2 regions of the Curtobacterium phyllosphaerae genome follow, and region 1 is predicted to be linked to the other one. Evidence: predicted binding sites of a transcription regulator. Region 1 holds the regulator's gene; the other holds the start of a gene.
What was found. The regulator HspR, encoded in region 1, represses chaperone genes until heat shock. The targets are predictions, from matches to a motif close to AAGTTGAGTCNNNNNGACTCAACTT.
Positions count from the first base shown of each region.

Region 2: ACO0E0_RS07880 (ATP-dependent Clp protease ATP-binding subunit) is a predicted target of HspR. The motif match lies at 2,402-2,426, and genes of this name have one in related genera.

Region 1 covers NZ_JBMPIU010000001.1:155,066-159,479, forward strand. The annotation lists gene ACO0E0_RS00755 (nucleotide exchange factor GrpE) at 1-319, shown strand, start outside; gene ACO0E0_RS00760 (DnaJ C-terminal domain-containing protein) at 351-1,370, shown strand; gene ACO0E0_RS00765 (heat shock protein transcriptional repressor HspR) at 1,480-1,893, shown strand; gene ACO0E0_RS00770 (SdrD B-like domain-containing protein) at 2,047-4,414, shown strand, end outside.
Region 2 covers NZ_JBMPIU010000003.1:482,992-487,405, reverse strand. The annotation lists gene ACO0E0_RS07880 (ATP-dependent Clp protease ATP-binding subunit) at 1-2,323, opposite strand, end outside; gene ybaK (Cys-tRNA(Pro) deacylase) at 2,478-2,963, opposite strand; gene ACO0E0_RS07870 (hypothetical protein) at 3,032-3,262, opposite strand; gene ACO0E0_RS07865 (hypothetical protein) at 3,348-4,133, shown strand; gene ACO0E0_RS07860 (UbiA family prenyltransferase) at 4,130-4,414, shown strand, end outside.

The DNA.
Region 1 (4,414 bases):
CGACGTCGTCATCGCCGAGGTCATCCGGGCGCTCATCCCCGCGCTCGACGACCTCACCCGTGCCGAGGCGCACGGCGACCTCACCGACGGACCGATGGTCGTGATCGCGCAGAAGATCCGGAGCGGGTTCGACAAGTTCGGCCTGGTGCAGATCGGTGAGAAGGGCGAGGCGTTCGACCCGCACGTGCACGAGGCCCTCGTCCAGCTCCCGACCCCGGGTGCGACGGGACAGACGGTCGCGGACGTCGTCGAGCCGGGCTACAAGCTCGGCGAGCGTGTCCTCCGGGCGGCCAAGGTCGCCGTCGCCGTCCCGGCCTGATCGCCGCGGCGCGGAGAGGAACGAGGTACCAGTGGCCAGTCAGGACTGGTTCGACAAGGACTTCTACGCGGTCCTCGGCGTTTCGAAGGACGCGTCCGAGGCCGACCTCAAGAAGACCTACCGGAAGCTCGCGCGGCAGTTCCACCCGGACTCCAATCCCGGTGACGCCGCCGCCGAGAACCGGTTCAAGGAGATCTCCGAGGCGTACTCGGTGCTCTCCGACAAGTCCCAGCGCGCCGAGTACGACCAGATCCGCGCGATGGGGTCCGGCGCGCGGTTCACGGCGGGCGCCGGCGGACCCGGCGGGCAGGGCGGGTTCGAGGACGTCTTCGGCGGCATGTTCGGCGGCCAGCAGGGTGGACAGCGTGTCCGCTTCGGGCAGGGTGGTCCGGGTGCGCAGGGCCGTGGCGGTGGCTTCGAGGACATCCTCGGCGGCATGTTCGGCGGTGGCGGCGGGTTCGGGCAGTCGTCCGGCGGGTACCGGGGGTTCGGCGGGCCGACCCCGGGTCGCGACGTCAGTGCGACCACCACGCTCGACTTCCGCACGGCGATCGCCGGGGACACCGTCAAGCTGAGCCAGGGCTCCGGTCGCCCCGTGACGGTGCGGATCCCGGCCGGCGTCGCCGACGGGCAGAAGATCCGGCTGAAGGGCCGCGGCGAGCCGAGCCCGGACGGCGGCGAGGCCGGCGACCTCACGGTCACGGTCACGGTCCGCAAGCACCCGGTCTTCGAGCGCGACGGGCTGAACCTCCGGGTGGACGTCCCCGTGACGTTCGTCGAGGCGGCGCTCGGCGCGACGATCGAGGTACCGACGCTCTCCGGACAGCCCGTGAAGCTGCGGGTCGCGCCGGGGACGCCCTCGGGGCGCGTGCTCCGCGTCAAGGGGCGCGGGGTCACGACCAAGAAGGGGACCGGCGACCTGCTCGCCACCGTGCAGGTCGCGGTGCCGGGTCACCTGTCGGCCGAGGCGCGCGACGCCGTCGAGGCGCTCGCGGCTGCGTTGCCCGTGGAGAACCCCCGTGACGACCTGCTGAGCAGGGCGCGCGAGTAGCAGACCGGACTGGAGGCTCGGTGCGGCTCCGTCAGGAACGCACGCCGAGCCTCCCGTCCGGTTCCGCACCCCGTGCGGGACGTGACCGATCGGTCGGAAAGGAGTCGCCATGGACGAGTACTCGCCCGTCTTCGCCATCGCCATGGCTGCGGAGCTCGCGGAGATGCATCCGCAGACGCTCCGGCAGTACGACCGTCTCGGGCTGGTCGTCCCGCAGCGCACCCGGGGTGGGTCGCGTCGCTACTCCATGCACGACGTCGGGCAGCTCCGCGAGGTCGCTCGGCTGAGCGGCGAGGGCGTCTCGCTGGAGGGCATCCGCCGCGTGCTCGACCTCGAGAACGAGAACGCCGCGCTCCGCGAACGCGTGCGCGAGCTGGAGTCGGCACTTGCGACCGAGCTGATCAGTCGGCCGGGCGCGCGGGTGTTCGCCGCCAACTCGCTCGGCAGTGCGGTCCCGCTCCGCGCCGGGGTCCGCCCCGAGCGCAACACGCAGATCGTGCTCTGGCGTCCGCCGCGCCCCTGATCGGTTCCGCGGTCGGAGCCACCGGCTGCCCGACGTGCGGAACACGGTATGCAGCACATTTCCGGACGCACTCGACCTCATCGTAGGTTGCTCGCCGACGCCCGAACCGGCGTCCCACGCCCGAACGGCGCGGAGAGCGGAGGATCGGTGCGCATGTCGCGACGGACGAGGGGCTGCCTTGCGGCACTGATGATGACGGCGCTGGTCGTCGGGGCGAGCGACGGTGCGATGGCCGTGCCACTGGCTGCGCCCGCGGACCACCCGGTCGTCGCCGCGGACGCGCCCCTCGTGATAGCCCTGACGAGCTCCGGGACGGCGCCGTTCACCACGGACGCCCCGGGCGGCGACGTCGGCCCCGGGGACGACGTCGTCCGGACGAACGACTCGCTCACCTACGAGGTCACGGTCCGTGCCGACCGCGACGAAGCTCCGGGCGCGCACATCGTGCTGACGCTGCCGGGGGACGCGACGTTCTCGTCGATGCCGAACGCGTGCGGAGCGGGCTCGGAGAACCGTGGCTCCACCCTGGTCTGCGAGCTGGGGTCCCTCGAACCGGGCGCCGTCCGCTCGCTGCCCGTCGTGGTGTCGGTGAGCGGGCCGGCACGGAACGGCGACCGCGTCGTGCTCAGCGGCACGCTCACCCGGAACGGTGCCGACGTCGCGACCGCGGTCGCGCCACCGGTGCGGGTGTCGGCCGCGCCGCGGTACGACCTCACGAAGGACGCGGTCGCCCCGATCGTCCGCCCGGGCGTCGTGGGACCGGACGGCTCGACGATCGGGTACACGACCACGTACCCGATCGGTGTCACCTGGCGGCCGATCGTGCCCGACGACAACCGCCTGCTCGGCTTCGAACAGCTCTCCGGCGACCTGTCGTTCACCGACGACGTCAGTCGCATGACCGGGGGATCGTCGAGCGAGACCGTGCTCTTCCCGGGCGACGGCGGCAGCGCCTGCGGGCCGAACACCCTGGCGCTCTTCCCAGCCCTCCCGGGCGGGTCGGGCGGTGGCGCTCGGAACGTCCGCGACTCCGGCACGATCACCTGCTCGCAGTCCGCACCCGGCGCCCCGGTGACCGTCCGGATCTCGGGCACCGACACGGCGATCACGCCGACCGGCATCCCGACCGAGAACCAGAACGGCGGACCGATCGTCGGCGGGGTCGCGGCGCACGTCGTCGAGGGCTTCGTCCGGCTCTGGTCCCCGTTCCCCGCGCAGCCGGACGGGTTCGACGCGATCGACACGTTCTCCACCCTCGACGCGCACTCGGTCAGTGGGCAGGCGAACGTGGACGACCCGGCGAACAACCGAGCTGTCCTCCCGATGATCGCGGAGTCGCCCGGGACCGGGTACAAGACCTACCGCCGTGCGCTCCCGGGCGGGTCCTCCGCGGACAACTCGGCGCGGACCGGCAACCCCTGGGTCACGGCCGGGGCGCCGATGCGGTCCGACGTCGGCCTCCGCAACACCGGGCTCACGCGCTACGACCGGGCGGTGCTCTGCGACGTCTTCGACAACCGGTACCAGCGGGTCCAGCCGGGACCGGGCATCGACGCCTCGGCGACCGTCGACGGGTTCGCCGGCCGCGGCCGGATCCAGTACGCCGCCCGGTCGTGGACGACGCCGGCGGACGCCCAGGCGCAGCGGTGCGCCGACGGGGACGCCCGCTGGTACGACGCGCCGGGCGACGTCCCGGGCGGGGCCGCGATGATCGGCATGGTGCGTGCCGTCGGTGCACTCGACGGCGGGTCCACCGCCCGACTCGCGACGTACCTGGGTGTCCTCGACGCGCCGCAGGGCACGCGGGTCCGGAACTTCGGGTCCTTCTCCACGGACGGCGGCACGACCTGGCGCGGCGACGAGACCGATCCGGACTTCGCGCTCGGCGGCATGGCGGACCACCTCGTCGTCACCACGGCGCTCGCGCGGATCGACAAACGGGTCGTGGACCCGGGGACGGACCCGGAGACCACGAAGGACCGGACGGCCCACGCCGAGGCCGGGACCACCGTCCGGTTCGCGCTCTACCCGTCGCTGACCTCCTTCGCCCGGCCGGACGACCGTGCCGACGTCCGGGTCGTGGACTCGCTCCCGACCGGCACGGGGTACGTCGACGGGTCCGGATCGATCGCACCGACGTCCGTCGAGGACGTCGACGGACCGTCGGGTACCACGCAGCGGGTCACGTGGGTGGTCCGTGACGTCCGACCGGGCCGGACCATCGCACCGATCGCGTACGACGTCGCGATCGGGGCCGGGGTCGCGCCGGGCGGCCAGGTGGTGAACACGGCCGAGGTGTCCTCCCCGCTCGACGTCTCCGACCCGGGGATCCGGCAGGCGACCCGGGGGCTCCAGATCATCGCCGGTTCGGGCGTGACGGTCGACAAGCGCGCGGTCGAGCCGGTGGTCGTGCTCGGCGACGGGTTCGGGTGGACGCTCGGCGTGACGAACTCCGCTGCACGCGCGCTCGACGGCGTCGACCTCGTCGACGTCCTGCCGGCCGACGGCGACGGGAACTCGT
Region 2 (4,414 bases), on a different contig from region 1:
GCTGCTCCCGGTCGAGCTTCCGGAAGAGCACGATCTCGTCGATCCGGTTCAGGAACTCGGGCCGCATCGACTCGCGCAGCCGGCCCATCACCCGGTTCCGGAGGTCGGACTCGGTGAAGCCGCCATCCGCCGCCGCCGAGAACCCGAGGGCGCCGGACCGCGACGCGAGGAACTCCGACCCGAGGTTCGACGTCATGATCACGACCGTGTTCCGGAAGTCCACCGTGCGACCCTGTCCGTCGGTGAGCCGCCCGTCGTCGAGCACCTGCAGCAGCAGGTTGAAGACGTCCGGGTGGGCCTTCTCGACCTCGTCGAGCAGGATGACCGAGTACGGGTTCCGGCGGACACGCTCGGTGAGCTGCCCGGCCTCGTCGTACCCGACGTAGCCGGGAGGGGCACCGACGAGTCGCGACACCGTGTGACGCTCGCCGAACTCGCTCATGTCGAACCGCAGCATCGCCGACTCGTCGCCGTACAGCGACGCCGCGAGGGTCTTCGCGAGCTCCGTCTTGCCGACGCCGGTCGGCCCGAGGAACAGGAAGCTCCCGACGGGTCGACGCGGGTCGCCCATGCCGGTCCGTGAGCGGCGGACGGCCTTCGCGATGGCGGTGACGGCGTCGTCCTGTCCGACGACCCGCGCGTGCAGTTCCTCCTCGAGCGCACCGAGGCGGGTCCGCTCGTCGGCCGAGAGCCGCGACGCGGGGATCCCGGTCGCGCGGGAGACCACCTCGGCGATGTCGGCCTCCGTGATCGTCGCGGTCGCCTGGTCCGGAGCGGAGGCACGACCACCGTCCGCCGATGTGGCTGCCGTGATGCGCGCCTCCAGTCCGTCGATCTCGTCGCGGATCCGCGACGCGTCCTCGTAGGCCTCCTCCCGCACGGCCGCGTCCTTCGCGGTCCGCAGCGTCGCGAGGGAGGTCCGCAGGGCGTCGACGTCCTCGGTGCCGCTCAGCGCCAGACGACGACGGGCACCGGCCTGGTCGACGAGGTCGATCGCCTTGTCCGGCAGGAACCGGTCGCTGACGTAGCGGTGCGACATCTCGACCGCCGCGCGGATCGCCTCCGGCGAGTAGGAGACGCCATGGTGCTCGGCGTACCGCGGAGCGAGACCGGTGAGGATCGCGACGGCGTCCTCGACGCTCGGCTCCCCCACCGTGACGGGCTGGAACCGACGCTCGAGCGCGGCGTCCTTCTCGATCCGTCGGTACTCGGCGAGGGTCGTCGCACCGACGAGGTGCAGGTCGCCCCGGGCGAGCCGCGGCTTCAGGATGTTGCCCGCGTCCATCGAGCCGCCGTCGCCACCACCACCGGCGCCGACCACCGTGTGGAGCTCGTCGACGAACACGATGAGCTCGTCGCGGTGCGCGGCGATCTCGTCCATCGCGGTCGTGAGACGCTCCTCGAAGTCGCCGCGGTACCGCGTGCCGGAGAGCATCGCGGGCAGGTCGAGCGCCACGACCCGCTTCCCGCGGAGGAGTGCCGGGACGTCGCCGTCCGCGATCCGCTGGGCGAGACCCTCGACGATCGCGGTCTTGCCGACGCCGGGCTCGCCGATCAGCACGGGGTTGTTCTTGGTGCGGCGGAGCAGGATCTCGATGGTCTGCTCGATCTCCGTGGCACGACCGATCACCGGGTCGACACCGCCGTCGCGGGCGAGCGCGGTGAGGTCGGTGCCGAACCGGTCGAGGGTCGGCGTGTCCGATGCCGGCTCGTCCGCCGGGGCACCGGGCATCGGCTCGCCCGACGCGGCGGCCCGAGCGGCCTCCTGCGCGAACGACTGCATGGTCTGCGGGGTGACCCCGGCGGCGCCGAGGAGCTGCCCCGCGACGGTGTCCTGTTCGACGACGAGCGCGAAGAACACGTGCTCCGGGTCGACGTAGGTCGAACCGAAGGCACGGGCCGACTGCGTCGCGTCGAGGAGCACGCGCTGCGCGGACGGGGTGAGTGCGGGCCGGCCGTCGATGCGCTCGCCGGAGGGCTCGGGGAGCCGCTCGTCGACCGCCCGGGTGAGCTCGTCGACGTCGGCGCCCGCGGAGCGGACCACCGCGGCGAACGGCTCGTGCGTGACCAGCACGCGGAGCAGGTGCAGCGCGTCGATCTCGTGGTGCCCGTGCGCCACGGCGAACTCCGCCGAGGCGCGCAGCACCTCGTGGGTGCGGCGACTCAGCAGACGCGTGATGTCGACGGGCCGACCGAAGGGGACGGACCGTTGCCGGCCGGAGCCGGCGTCCGCGATGAGCCGCGCGAGGAACGCATCGAACGCGTCCGCGTTCTCGTCGCCGTTCAGACCGGACGTGCCGGGGGTGCCGGGGGTGTCGGACAAGGGAACCTCCTGTGGAACTTGAGTGCCTACGACTCAATGCAACGCAGGAGGGGTCAGTCCATTCCCGGTCCGCCGACGGACTTGCGCGGACAGGACTCAAGTCCGTGCGGGCTCCGTCGGGCGGGCTCCCCCGCGCGGGCTCCCCCGCGCGGGCTCAGTCGCGGGCGATCGCGGCGGTGGATCCGCGCGTCACCGTCAAGAGGTCGGCCGGCGTCAGCTCGATGTCGAACCCGCGACGACCGCCGCTCACGAAGATCGTCGGGTACGCCTCGGCAGACCGGTCGAGCACGGTCGCGAGCGCGGTCTTCTGACCGACCGGGCTGATGCCGCCGACGACGTACCCCGTCCGGCGCTCCGCGAGCTCCGGAGCCGCGAGGGTCGCCTTCTTGCCGCCGACCGCCGCCGCGATCGCCTTGAGGTCGAGACGGTTCGCGACCGGGACGATCGCCACGGCGAGGCGCCCGTCGACCTGGACGACGAGCGTCTTGAACACCTGCGCCTCACGGAGCCCGAGTGCCGCCGCGGCCTCCTCCCCGAAGTTCGTCGCGGTGTCGCGGTGCTCGTACACGTGCGACGTGTACGGCACCCCCGCACGGTCGAGCGCGACCGTGGCCGGCGTCGTCGGGGCGGAGGCGGTCATGGTCCGATCCTGCCGGTGTGCCGCGTCGGATCGGGGAACCGTTCCGGCGCGGCGGTGACGCGGACCGGTCAGCCCTCGTTCTGCGGCCCCTGGTCAGCAGGGTCGTACTCGGTCCCGCGTCCCTGCTCGTCCTCCGGCAGCGGGTTGCCCCGTTCCGCGGAGACCCCGCCAGCGTTCGTCGCGACGTAGTCCCGTTCGCCGGACTGGGTGTCCTCGCTGAGCGGCTGGGTGAGGTCCCCGCCGAGGACGGTGTCGGCGGCGGTGTGCTCGGGCGTCTGGTCGTGCGTGGGATCGGACATGGACTCGGTCTACCCGACATCGGACCGAGCCGCCCGTTCCCCCAGGGGCTCCGAAGGACAGAATGGACGACGACGAAGGAGTGCCATGCCGATCGAGGACGACCCGGTGTCCGGCCCGAGCGAGGACCGGGCGCGGCTCGAAGCGGTCGCCTACGGCGCCGGCTCCTCGCCGGCGGACGCCGCGGCGGCGCGCGCCGCCCTCGCCGGACTCCAGGCGCGGCGCGGTGCCGTCCCCCTGGCCACCCCGGCCACGCCCCCGGTCCCGGCTCCTGCGCCGGGACCGCCCGCAGCCGGATCGCAGACTGCGACCTCGTCCGCGCCGGCCGCGCCGGGCCTCCCGTCCACGGTGCGCAGCTCGCTCCTGACGCGCGTTCGTCGACACCGTCTGCTGGTCCCCGGTGTCCTGCTCGCGACGGCGCTCGTCGCGTTCGGCGCCGGGACCGCGGTCGGCGCCGTGCGCGAGGCCGCCGGGGACGCCGCCGCGAGCAGCGGCGGGAGCGCGAAGGACGACGCCGACGGGGCGCTGACGATCTCGCAGCTCCTCGCGATGCCCCAGACGTTCGCGGACCAGCTGCCCGGCGCGATCGTCGCACCGGTCGTGCTGCACTCCACGCGCCTGGTCTACTCGAACAAGTCGCTGTCGGCGGACGACTCCCAGACCCCGTGGGACGTCTACGCCGCACGGGGGAACGACGCCGGGACGATCTGCCTGATCGCCACCGCGGACGGACTCACGAGCAGCCAGTCGTGCTTCCCGGCACGGGACGTCCTGTCGGGCACGGTGTCGCTCGTCGCCCAGGCGCGGAGCGGCATCCTCGCCGTCCGGGTGGACTCCGGCGTCGTCCGCGGCCGCGTGGCCCCGAACGCGTGACGGGCGTCCTCGGCCGGGTCCGGCACCTCGCGGCGTCGTCGCACCCCGGCCCCACCGCGACCGTCACCGTGCTCGCGACGGTGCTCGCCGTGGCGCTCGGGCTCGGCCCGCTCCGCATCGTCGTGATCGCACTCGTCGTGCTCGTCGGGCAGCTCTCCATCGGACTCGCCAACGACTGGATCGACGCGGACCGCGACCGTCTGGTCGGGCGGTCGGACAAGCCGGTCGCGCGGGGACTCATTCCGGTCTCGACCGTGCGGACCGCGGCGATCGCGTGCGGC